Regions from separate parts of the Enterocloster lavalensis genome, predicted to be linked through region 1. Evidence: predicted binding sites of a transcription regulator. Region 1 holds the regulator's gene; each other region holds the start of a gene.
What was found. The regulator Rex, encoded in region 1, represses fermentation and respiration genes when NADH is low (regulators of the CRP and FNR family bind a similar motif). The targets are predictions, from matches to a motif close to ATTGTTAANTANTTAACAAT.
Positions count from the first base shown of each region.

Region 1 (4,105 bases):
GGCACCAACACCAGGCAGAGCAGGGCGGCCATGAGGTAGTTGGCCGGCGCGCCAGTGACGGCCAGCACCAAAATGGCGATGGACAGGGCGATAAAGAGCAGGGCGGCGATCAGAGCCGCCAATCGTTTTAACTTCATTTGGTTCTCCTTTCAGCGGGCCGGATCAGACCTCCTCGGCCAGCTCCTCCCAGCGGGCATAGAGCTCTTCCAGGCGGGCGGCGCCCTCCTCCTTCTCCTTGTTCAGCTCCATCAGCCGGGTCACGTCGGTGTAGACCTCCTCCAGAGCCAGGAGGCCGTCGATCTCGGCGTCCCGGGTTTCCAGGCGGTGGATCTCGTCCTCGGTCTTTTTGAGATCGTTCTGGAGCTTGCGGATCCTGGCCTGCTCTTCCTTCTGGGCCTTCCATTCCAGTTTACCCGCGGGAGCGGCGCTTGATTCCTTCTCGGACAAAGCCGGACCCGCCTCAGGGGCGAAGATGGCGGCCGCCGCCTTGCCGCCCGGGATCAGGACAGAGCTGGGGGCGGATCCGGGAAGGACAGTGGCCAGGCGCTGGAAGTGAGCGGCCTCCACATCCTCCTTTTTCTCCAGATAATAGTCATAGTTGCCAATATAGTTCACAAAGCTGCGCCCGGTCAGATCCAGAATCCGGGTGGCGGTGCGGTTGATGAAATAGCGGTCGTGGGACACGTACAGCACGGTGCCGGTGTAGCGGTTTAAGGCGCTCTCCAGAATCTCCTTGGAGGTGATATCCAGATGGTTGGTGGGCTCGTCCAGGAGCAGGAAGTTGGCGTCCGAGAGCATGAGCTTGGCTAAGGATACCCGTCCCCGCTCGCCGCCGCTCAAATCCCGGATCAGCTTGAACACATCGTCCCCGGTGAACAGAAAAGAGGCCAGGGTGTTACGGATCTGGGTGTTGTTCATGGTGGGGTAGGTGTCCTGAATCTCGTCGAACAGGGTCTTTTCCATGTGCAGCACCTGGTGCTCCTGGTCGTAGTAGCCGATGTGCACCTTGGAGCCCAAACGGATCTCGCCGGTATCCGCGGGGAGCATCCGGTTGATGATCTTTAACAGGGTGGTCTTGCCCGTGCCGTTGTTGCCGATGATGGCGATGCGCTCGCCGCGCTTGACCTCAAAATCCACGTGCTCGAACAGGAGCTGGGAACCGAAGGATTTTCTTAGGTCCTTGACAGTCAGCACGTCGTTGCCGCTGACCACGTCCGGCTCCAGGCGGATGTCCATGGAGTCGTTGACCTCCACCGGCTTGTCGATGCGCTCGATTTTCTCCAGCATCTTCTCGCGGCTCTCCGCCCGGCGGATGGATTTCTCACGGTTGAAGGATTTGAGCTTGGTGATCACAGCCTCCTGGTGCCGGATTTCCTGCTGCTGGTTTAAGTAAGCGCGGATCTGGGCGTCCCGGAGCATGGCTTTCTTGTCGGAGTAGGCGGAGTAGTTGCCCAAAAACACGGTGCCAACGCCGTTGTCCAGCTCCACGATCTTGGTCACCACCCGGTCCAGAAAATAGCGGTCGTGGGCTACGATCAGCACGGCTCCGGTGTAGCTCTTTAAGTAGGTCTCCAGCCAGGCGATGGACTCCATGTCCAGGTGGTTGGTGGGCTCGTCCAAGAGCAGGATGTCGGGCTTTGTCAGCAGCAGCTTTCCCAGGGATACCCGGGTTTTCTGGCCGCCGGACAGGGCGGTGATGGGCTTGGCAAACTCGTCCTCCTCAAAGCCCAGGCCCTTTAAGACGCCTGTGATCTCACTGCGGCAGGCGTAGCCGTTGGCCATCTCAAACTCGTGGTTTAAGCGGCCGTACTGGGCCAGCTTGGCCTCCAGCTCGTCACCGGAGGCGGATTTCATCTCCAGCTCCAGGCGGCGCAGCTGTTCCTCCATCTCCAGGATGGGGCGCTTTACCTCCAGCAGTGCGTCGTAGATGGTTTCGGCGCCCTCCAGGTCCTGGTGCTGGGCCAGATAACCGATGGTGGAGCCCTTGGAAACGGTGACGCTGCCCTCGTCGGGCGCAAGCTCGCCGATCATAATTTTGAGCAGGGTGGACTTGCCGGCGCCGTTTATGCCGACCACGGCCGCTTTTTCATGTTCCTCTATATGAAAGGATATGTGTTTTAAAATATCGTTGTCCCCGAAGGATTTGGTTATGTTGCTGCACGACAAAATCATGGTGTTTCTCCTTTACAAAGCCCCGGATCAGATTGGGGTTGGGGGCTTTTTGCGGCTCCTTGGCCTATTCAAGTATAATATAGGGTCATATTTTTTTCAAGAACATCATGAAACGTGTTTGACATTTTTTTGACACGTGCGTATAATAGAACTATTAAAATCTTACAACGGATGACTATATTTTTTCAGGGAAGGTGACAAGATAAATGGAACGGAAAGAAATCTCCAAGGCAGTGATCGGAAGGCTGCCGCGCTACTACCGATATTTGGGGGAACTGATCGAAGAGGGCGTGGAGCGGATTTCTTCAAATGAGCTGAGTGCCAGGATGAAGGTGACCGCATCGCAGATCCGTCAGGACCTGAACAATTTCGGAGGATTCGGCCAGCAGGGATACGGATACAACGTGAAATATCTGTACTCGGAGATCTCAAAGATCCTGGGAATCGACCAGCAGCACAACGTGATTATTATCGGAGCCGGAAATCTGGGACAGGCGATCGCCAACTACACCAATTTCGAGCGCCGCGGTTTTGTGATCAAAGGAATGTTCGACATCAACCCCAAGCTGATCGGCCTGGTGATCCGTGGAATCGAGATCCGTTCCGTGGACGATCTGGAGACATTCATCAAGGACAACGAGATTCAGATTGCAGCCCTGACCATCCCCAAGACAAAGGCTCCTGAGATCGCGGACCGTCTGGTGAATGCGGGAATCAAGGCGATCTGGAATTTCGCCCACACCGACCTGGTGGTGCCCGACGACGTGGTGGTGGAGAACGTGCATCTGTCCGAGAGTCTGATGCGCCTGTCCTACCGCGTGTGCAGCATGCAGGACCAGGGCGACGGCAAGGGTGAAAAATCATCCAAGTGACGGGGTGCCGTGAGCTATGATACTGGGTGTTGGAACGGATTTAGTGGAAATTGACCGCGTCCGGAAGGCCTGTGAGCGGGATTCTTTTGTGGTGCGCACATTTACGGAACTGGAACGCCGGCAGGCGGGGGATAAAATCTCCCGCTTTGCCGGCAGTTTTGCTGTCAAGGAGGCTGTGGCCAAGGCGCTTGGCACGGGCTTTCGCGCGTTTATGCCCATCGATATCGAGGTGGCGCGGGATGAGCTTGGGAAGCCTTATGTGAATCTGTACCGGGGTGCCAGAGCGCTGGCCCATGAGCTGGGCGTGGAGCGCATCGAGGTCTCCATCAGCAATACGGCGGAGCACGCCATGGCCTTCGCAGTGGCGGAGGGCGCGCTCCGGACAGGTGAAAAGGAGGTTGGCGGATGAGAACATTGGTGACCGGAAAACAGATGAAGGCTGTGGACGCCCACGCTATCACAACCATCGGCATACCGTCCATGGTGCTCATGGAGCGGGCGGCCTTTGCGGTGGCGCGGGAGGTCAAAGGGATTTTGAAGGAGGAGGCAGGCCGTCTGGCCCCTGGCGCCTCGGTCTGGTCCGTCTGCGGCACCGGGAACAACGGGGCCGACGGCATCGCCGCGGCGCGGATGTTGTTTTTGGAGGGCGTGAGCGCCGGTGTGGTGCTCATTGGCCAGCCGGAGAAGGGGACGGAGGAATTTCTCCAACAGCTGAAAATCGCCCGGAATCTGGGGATGGAGATTCTCTCCCGGGAACAGTGGGAGGAGCTTTGCAGCCAGGGCGGGATGCAGTGCCGGGTTTTGATCGACGCTATCTTTGGCGTGGGTTTAAGCCGTCAGGTGCAGGGCGCGTACGCGGAGTGCATCCGGCGGATCAACGGCCTGCGCCAGGAGGGTGCCGTGGAATGCGTGGCGGCGGTGGATATCCCCTCGGGTGTCCACTCCGACACGGGGCAGGTGATGGGGGAAGCGGTGAGCGCAGATTTGACCGTGACCTTCGGCTGGGAGAAGCGGGGCACGGTGCTTTATCCAGGGCGCAGCCTGGCCGGCCGGGTGGTGGT
Region 1 is NZ_CP176637.1:6,041,636-6,045,740, forward strand. Features, by position in the region: gene ACK2JC_RS27115 (hypothetical protein) at 1-137, opposite strand, end outside; gene abc-f (ribosomal protection-like ABC-F family protein) at 163-2,172, opposite strand; gene ACK2JC_RS27125 (redox-sensing transcriptional repressor Rex) at 2,379-3,044, shown strand; gene acpS (holo-ACP synthase) at 3,061-3,453, shown strand; gene ACK2JC_RS27135 (NAD(P)H-hydrate dehydratase) at 3,450-4,105, shown strand, end outside.

Region 2 (4,105 bases), 170 kb from region 1:
CGCCCGCTCCTGCCTGCCGGCGTTGAGAGAATGCGTGGAGCGGAGAGATTACCGCCTGATGCATTTTCTGGGAAAAATTTCATGCACTCAGGTGGAGACCTCTGCGGAACAGATTCCGGACTTCTGGTTCTGCAACGTGAATTCAAAGGAGGCATACGAGGCCTTGTCGGGCTTTTGTCCGCCGGTGCTGGCGGTCAGCGGCGTCAAGAACACGGGAAAGACCACCCTTTTGGAGCGCTTGGTGGAGTCCCTCACGGGCCGGGGCCTGCGGGTGGCGGTGGTCAAGCACGACGGCCACGATTTTGAGGCCGACGTGCCGGGAACGGACAGCCGCCGCATGCAGGAGGCCGGGGCTTACGGAACCGTGGTCTACTCGGACAAGCGGTACCTGGCGGTGAAGGAACAGACGGGTCTGTGCGCCGCGGATTTCTTTTTGCTGTTTCCCGAGGCGGACCTGATTCTTTTGGAGGGACAGAAATATTCCTCCTACCCCAAACTGCAGCTGGTCCGGCGGGAAATAGGCGGGCAGCCGGTCTGTCCGCGGGAGACGGTGCTGGCCTATGTGACGGATTGGACGGACGAGGGGGGCCGCCCGTGCCTGAGGGGGGCGGAGGTTCCGGTCTTTGGCTTCGACGAGGTAGAGCGCGTCGCGGCGTTTGCTGTGGATTTTATGGACGGAGAAGCGCGCAGGGGAGGGCTGGAATTATGACGTGTTCGGAAGCAATCCGGCAGTCCGCGGTGCTTGGCAGCGCATCCGCTTCCGGCCGGGAGGCGCTGGCCGCCTTTGGCTGCCTGAAGAAGTATGGGAGGGGAGAGCACATTTTCCGGGACAAGGAGGAGGCCTCCGCCCTGTACTTCCTGGTGGAGGGCATGGCGTCCCTCTACAAGATCAATTCCCTGGACGAGAAGAAGGTGATCTTCGTCTACGGGCCGGGGAACCTGCTGAACGAGGAGATGCTGCAGAACCTTCCGGCCTCGGTGAGCTGCGAGGCCAAGGAGAATTCCCTGGTGTTCATGATCCCAAGGGAACGGCTCTGGACCGTGATGGAGCGGGACCCGGCCCTGACCCGGGCGGTGGTGCAGTCCATGGCCTTAAAAATCCGCCGCCTGTACCGCCAGCTGAAAAATACCACCAACGCCTTAAGCGGGGAGAAGCGCCTGGCCGCCAAGCTCTTCAAGCTGGGCCGGGACTACGGCGTGGAGACGGAAAAGGGCACGCTGATCGAAATGAACTTAAGCATCACCTATCTGGCGGATATGCTGGGCTCCAAGCGGGAGACTGTATCACGGCAGGCGAAAAAACTGACCGAGCTTCAGCTGATTTCTATGGAAAAGAACCATGTCAGCATCCCGGATATGGAAAAGCTTCGAGAATATTTTAAGCAGCCGTGATGGAAATCACGGCATTTTTTGTGCGTTTCTGCTATAGTTAAAATATTAACATAGAAGGTAACAGTTCAGGACGATGAGCCATCCTGAACGGTTACCATGGAAGGAGAAACGTCTACATGGGATACCAGTTGCAGATTGAGGATATGAAGCGGTTGTTCGACCGGTGGAAAGCGGATTACACCCTGCTCGGCCCCCGGCGAATGGCGGGGGAGGGCATGTACTCCGACACGGACGTGATACGCTACGGCGAGCTGGAAAATTGGGAGGATTTGGAATGGGATCAGCGCTCCCACTACTCCTTCAAGGAGGCGGTGCTGCCCATCACCCAGATTTTATTTTACTTTACCGAGGAAACGGTGACCGAGGCCCAGGCAGAGCGGCGCAAACCGGCCCTGATTTTCCTGCGAAGCTGCGATATCCACGCCATAAAACGGCTGGATGAAATCTATCTGCGCAACCGATTTGAGGACCAATACTACAGGCGTTTGCGGGACAATATTAAGCTGGTGCTTATGAGTTGTCCTTTGTCCTGCGGCAGCGGATTCTGCGTGTCCATGGGCACCAACCGGACGGAGGACTACGACGCGGCCGTGACACCCGGAGCGGAGGGCGTGCGGATCGTCAGCAAGTGGGCGGAGCTGGACCGTGAGCTGGAGCGCCTGGGAGCCGCGCCGGTGGATTCTCAGCCGGACTCCGAGTCAGATTTCCAGCCGGACTTCCCGGAGGAGAACGCCGTGAAGGTGGAGATACCGGAACATCTGGACAGTTCGGTGATCCAGGCGCCGCTCTGGAAAGAGTACGACAGCCGCTGTATCAACTGCGGCCGCTGCAATTTCGTCTGTCCCACCTGCACCTGCTTTACCATGCAGGACATTTACTACACGGACAACGGCCGGGCGGGAGAGCGGCGCAGAGTCCACGCCTCCTGCATGGTGGACGGCTACACCGACGTGGCCGGGGGCGGCTGCTACCGGAAGGCCAACGGGGAGCGGATGCGCTTTAAGGTGCTCCACAAGATTTCGGATTTCAAGAAACAGTTCGGGTATCATATGTGCGTGGGCTGCGGACGCTGCGACGACATCTGCCCGGAATACATATCGTTTTCCGCCTGCGTGAACCGGGTGGCAGCACTGGCAAAGGAGGAGAACTGACATGAGCCGTAATGAATACATGCCTTTTTTATCCAAAATTGTGAAGGTGAGAAAGCACACGGAGATCGAGTACACCTTCACCATGACCTATGAGGGGGAGGTAAAGCCCGGCCAGTTCTTCGAGGTGTCCATCCCCAAATACGGCGAGGCCCCCATTTCCGTCAGCGGCATCGGGGACGGAACCGTGGACCTGACTATCCGCCGGGTGGGCAAGGTGACCAATGAGATTTTCGAGCGCTACGAGGGGGACAGCATATTCATGCGGGGCCCCTACGGCAACGGGTTCGACTATGAGGACTACCGCGGCGGCGAGCTGGTGGTGGTGGCCGGGGGCACCGGGGTCTCGCCGGTCCGGGGCGTGATCCGGTATTTTGCGGACCATCCTGAGGAGCGGGGGGACATGACATTGATCGCAGGCTTTAAGAGCCCCGAGGACGTGCTGTTCAAGGACGATTTCGCGGACTGGGCCGGGAAAATGAACCTGGTGCTCACCGTGGACGCCGCCGGGGAGGGCTACACCGGAAACGTGGGCCTGGTGACTAAGTATATCCCGGAACTGAAGCTCCAGGACGTGCGGACCGCCAAAGCTATTGTGGTGGGGCCTCCCGCCATGATGCGCTTTTCCGTGAAGGCCCTTTTGGAGCGGGGTATCCCGGAGGAGAACATCTGGGTCTCCTACGAGCGGAAGATGTGCTGCGGCATCGGCAAATGCGGGCACTGCCGTATCGGCGACAAATACGTCTGCGCGGACGGCCCGGTATTCCCCTACACCGTGGGCAGAGAACTGGTAGATTAGGAGGCGTAAGAGAATGGATGTCAATACAAAGAAGCTGAAGAAAAATGCGTTCCGCGTCACAAAGGAGCGGGGCCTCACCGCCTCCCGGGTCCGGGTGCCGGGCGGTCATCTGGACGCGAAGTACCTGTCCATGATCCAGGAGATCGCCGAGACCTACGGCGACGGCTCCGTGCACATGACCGTGCGCCAGGGCTTTGAGATTCCCGGAATCCGCTACGAGGACATGGATAAGGTCAACGAGCTTTTGCAGCCAATTATCGAGGGACTGAAGATCAACCAGCCGGAGCCGGGGAAGGGGTATTCCTCCTCGGGCACCCGGAACATTTCCGCCTGCGTGGGCAATAAGGTCTGTCCCTACGCCTGCTACGACACCAGCGGGTTCGCGTTTAAGATCGAGAAGGCCATATTTCCCGACGACCTGCACGTGAAGGTGGCGCTGACCGGCTGCCCCAACGACTGCGCCAAGGTGCGCATGCACGATTTCGGCATTATGGGCATGACCGAGCCCCAGTACCGGGCCGAGCGCTGTGTCAGCTGCGGGGCCTGCGAGAAGGCCTGTAAACGGAAGTCCGTGGGCGCGCTGTCCATGGTGAATTACCGGATTCAGCGCAACCACGAGAAATGCATCGGCTGCGGCGAGTGCGTGATCCAGTGTCCCACCAGGGCCTGGGTGCGCAGTGATAAAAAGTATTACCGTCTGACGCTCCTTGGCAGGACGGGCAAGAAGAACCCGCGGCTGGGCGAGGATTTCATCAAGTGGGCCGAC
Region 2 is NZ_CP176637.1:5,871,794-5,875,898, forward strand. Features, by position in the region: gene mobB (molybdopterin-guanine dinucleotide biosynthesis protein B) at 1-709, shown strand, start outside; gene ACK2JC_RS26315 (Crp/Fnr family transcriptional regulator) at 706-1,392, shown strand; gene asrA (anaerobic sulfite reductase subunit AsrA) at 1,509-2,543, shown strand; gene asrB (anaerobic sulfite reductase subunit AsrB) at 2,545-3,339, shown strand; gene asrC (sulfite reductase subunit C) at 3,353-4,105, shown strand, end outside.
Region 2: the regulator Rex is predicted to act here: its motif matches at 1,426-1,445, upstream of asrA (anaerobic sulfite reductase subunit AsrA).

Region 3 (4,105 bases), 1.8 Mb from region 1:
TGGCGCTCGTTTGCCATCATGGGTTCCATGAACTATGAGCGTATGCAGGGCCTGGGCTATGCGTGGAGCCTGTTCCCCTGCCTGAAGAAGATTTACAAGGACAACAAGACCAAGCTGTGCGACGCCCTGTCCCGGCACATGGCCGCGTTCAACTGCGCCACGGCTCCCATCCCCTTTATCATGGGCATCACCCTGGCCATGGAGGAGCAGAACGCGGACAATGACGAGTTCGACGCCTCGGCCATCAGCACCATCAAGGTCGCCCTCATGGGCCCGTTAGCAGGAATCGGAGACGCCTTTTTCTGGGGCGTGTTCCGGGTGGTATCTGCGGGTATCGGCGTGTCCTTCGCGTTGAGCGGCAGCCCCCTCGGAGCCCTGTTCTTCCTGATCCTTTACAACACCCCGAATATTCTGTGCCGCTATTTCGGGCTGTTTCTGGGCTACCGGGAAGGAAGCTCGCTGCTGGAAAAATGGACGGCTTCCGGCCTGCTGGACCGCGTGACCAATTCCGCCGGGATCCTGGGCGTCATGGTGATCGGCTCCATGATTGCGACTATGGTCAATATCACCACGCCCATGGAGCTCAACCTGCAGGGCGCGGTGGTCAATTTCCAGTCCGTATGCGACCAGATCATGCCCAAGCTGCTTCCGTTAGTGGCGACCGGGGCTATTTACGGGGCGCTTAAGAAAAATGTGAAAACCGGTATGATTATGCTGGCAATACTGGCGATTGGATTTGTGGGAAGCGCCATTGGATTATTATAATATTGAGTAGGTAACAGGAGGAGATCATTATGTTACAGAATAAAGAATACTACGACGAGCACGGAAAGGCAAATATTGCCTTAAAAAATACCATTGAGCAGGTGGCGGACACAATTTGCCAGGAAGGATTTTCCAATATCTTTTTCGCAGGTTCCGGCGGCTCCATTTGCATGCTGATGCCCTTTGTGGAAATCCTGAAAAAACTGACGGATATCACATCCTACGCTGAGGAAGCCGCGGATCTGAAGGTGGCGGATTACCGGCAGCTGACCAGGGAATCACTGGTGATCGTGGTCTCCAAGACAGGGAACGCCGAGGAGCCTGTGGAGCTGATCCAGGAATGCAACCGCCGAGGCATCCGCACCGTGTCCTTCGTGGGCAACGACACCTCGCCGGTTTATCTGGAATCCACCTATAAAATCTGGATCGATGAGGACGTAAACGCCTTCCGCTACATGCAGATTTACTACTTCATGTTCCGCCTCATGCACAACAAGGGGTATTTCCCGCAGTATGAAGACTTCTGCCGCAGTATGGAGGCTCTGCCTCTGGCGCTCTACGAGGCGGCGAAGGTGTTCGAGCCCACGGCGTGGAAATTCGCAAAGGAGTACAAGGACGAGCCGTACATCCTGTTCGTGTCCAGCGGGATGGGCTATCCCGAGGCATTTCGCTTCTCCTCCTGCTCCGTGGAGGAGGTATTTCACATCAAGACACAGGCCATGAACTCCGCGGAGTTCTTCCACGGCTGCTTTGAGATTGTGGACGAGGACACGGCGGTGGTTCTGGTCAAAAATGAGGACGGTGCCAGATCCGTGGACGAGCGGGTGGAGCGCTTCCTGAAAAACTACGGGAAGAAGTACATTATCGTGGATATGAAGGACTTTGCCATGGAGGGAATTCGGGAGGAATACCGTTCCTACTTCACGCCCGCGTTCCTGAATATGATCTTCGGCGGCCTGACCTTCTCGTGCCTGCACGAGACCACGGGCCTTGGCTTTGACACGCGGAAATACTACAGAGTGGTACAGTATTAGGGCGAGTAAAGAAATTAATAAGGATGTGATGGAATAATGAAGGAAATCGATTTTTATGTAAAAGATTCGCTGGGGCTGCATATGCGGCCCGCGGCGGCCTTCGCAGGAATCGCCAAACGGGCCAAGAGCAGCATTTTCATTGAGAAAAAGGGTGGGGAGCCGGTGGATGCTCGGATGATTCTGATGGTGATCCGGATGGGGATCAAGCAGGCGGAGGATTTTATGATCCGTGTGGAAGGCGAGGATGAGGACGAGATCAGCCAGGAAATCACCGCGCTGCTGGGAGAGTTGTAAAATAACGCTGGGACAGGGAATGACATTTTCCTGTCCCAATTTTTATGTTGAATTAAGAAAAAACTGCTTGTAAAATGCCACTTTTTGTGAGAGAATGGAGATAAGTATGATGTGATAAATTTAACAAAGGGCACTGTACTTGATTAAATTCATTTTTGAAAGGAGTTTTAACACATGATTTATTCACAGGAAGTAGAAGAGATGTGCACAGTTGCACAGGGCGTTCATCATGGCGCTGCTCCAATCCCGGAAGAAGCTAAATGGGTAAAATCAAAAGAGATCAAAGACATTTCCGGCCTGACCCATGGTGTGGGCTGGTGTGCTCCGCAGCAGGGTGCCTGCAAACTGACACTGAACGTTAAGGAGGGCATTATCCAGGAAGCGCTGGTTGAGACCATCGGATGTTCCGGTATGACCCACTCCGCAGCTATGGCAGCTGAAATCCTTCCGGGCCGCACGGTTCTGGAAGCTTTAAATACAGACCTGGTATGTGACGCCATCAACACCGCCATGAGAGAGCTGTTCTTACAGATCGCTTACGGCAGAACCCAGAGCGCGTTCTCCGAGGATGGACTTCCCATCGGAGCCGGCCTGGAGGATCTGGGCAAGGGCCTGCGCTCTCAGGTGGGCACCATGTACGGAACCTTAAAGAAAGGTCCTCGCTATTTGGAGATGGCCGAAGGCTATGTGACCGGCATCGCGCTGGATGCAGACGACGAGATCATTGGTTATCAGTTCGTAAGCCTTGGCAAGATGACTGATTTCATCAAGAAGGGTGACGATCCCAACACCGCATGGGAGAAAGCAAAAGGCCAGTACGGCCGCGTTGCCGACGCTGTTAAGATTATCGACCCGCGTAAAGAATGATGAAGACCAATTAGGAGGATAAGAAAATGGCATTATTTGAATCTTATGAGAGAAGAATTGACAAAATCAATTCCGTTTTGAATAGCTATGGAATTGCTTCCATCGAGGAGGCTGAGAAGATCACCAAGGATGCCGGTCTGGATGTTTACGATCAGGTTAAGAAGATCCAGCCGATTTGCTTTGAGAACGCTTGCTGGGCTTACACCGTAGGCGCTGCCATCGCAATCAAGAAGGGCTGCAGAAAAGCTGCCGAGGCTGCCGCTGCAATCGGCGAGGGCCTGCAGGCGTTCTGTATTCCCGGCTCCGTTGCCGATCAGCGTAAGGTTGGTCTGGGACATGGAAACCTTGGCAAGATGCTGCTGGAAGAGGGAACCGACTGCTTCTGCTTCCTGGCTGGCCACGAGTCCTTCGCAGCCGCCGAGGGAGCCATCGGTATCGCCGAGAAGGCCAACAAGGTCCGCCAGAAACCCCTGCGCGTTATCTTGAACGGTCTTGGAAAAGACGCCGCACAGGTTATTTCCAGAATCAATGGCTTTACATATGTTGAGACCGAGATGGACTACTACACCGGCGAGGTGAAGGAACTGTGGAGAAAGTCCTACTCCGAGGGCCTCAGAGCAAAGGTGAACTGCTACGGCGCAAACGATGTGACCGAGGGCGTTGCCATCATGTGGAAGGAAGGCGTGGACGTTTCCATCACCGGCAACTCCACCAACCCCACCCGTTTCCAGCATCCGGTTGCAGGCACCTACAAGAAGGAATGCGTTGAGAAGGGCAAGAAATACTTCTCCGTAGCTTCCGGCGGCGGCACCGGCCGTACCCTGCATCCCGACAACATGGCGGCAGGTCCGGCTTCCTACGGCATGACCGACACCATGGGCCGTATGCACTCCGACGCTCAGTTCGCAGGTTCCTCCTCTGTTCCGGCTCATGTTGAGATGATGGGTCTGATCGGAATGGGTAATAACCCGATGGTTGGCGCTACCGTGGCTGTGGCTGTGGGGATTGAGGAAGCGGCGAAGGCTGGGAAGTTCTAAGAAAAAGCATAAAAATAGCCAGAAAAGCGATTATGTAGTCCATATAAGCAGCTGTCTATGCGGCAGAACGTGAAAAAACTTTAAATCCAAGGGCTTGTCAAGACAAAA
Region 3 is NZ_CP176637.1:1,371,579-1,375,683, reverse strand. Features, by position in the region: gene ACK2JC_RS06060 (PTS system mannose/fructose/sorbose family transporter subunit IID) at 1-765, shown strand, start outside; gene ACK2JC_RS06055 (SIS domain-containing protein) at 795-1,799, shown strand; gene ACK2JC_RS06050 (HPr family phosphocarrier protein) at 1,836-2,093, shown strand; gene ACK2JC_RS06045 (iron-sulfur cluster assembly scaffold protein) at 2,268-2,960, shown strand; gene ACK2JC_RS06040 (GGGtGRT protein) at 2,987-3,997, shown strand.
Region 3: the regulator Rex is predicted to act here: its motif matches at 2,202-2,221, upstream of ACK2JC_RS06045 (iron-sulfur cluster assembly scaffold protein).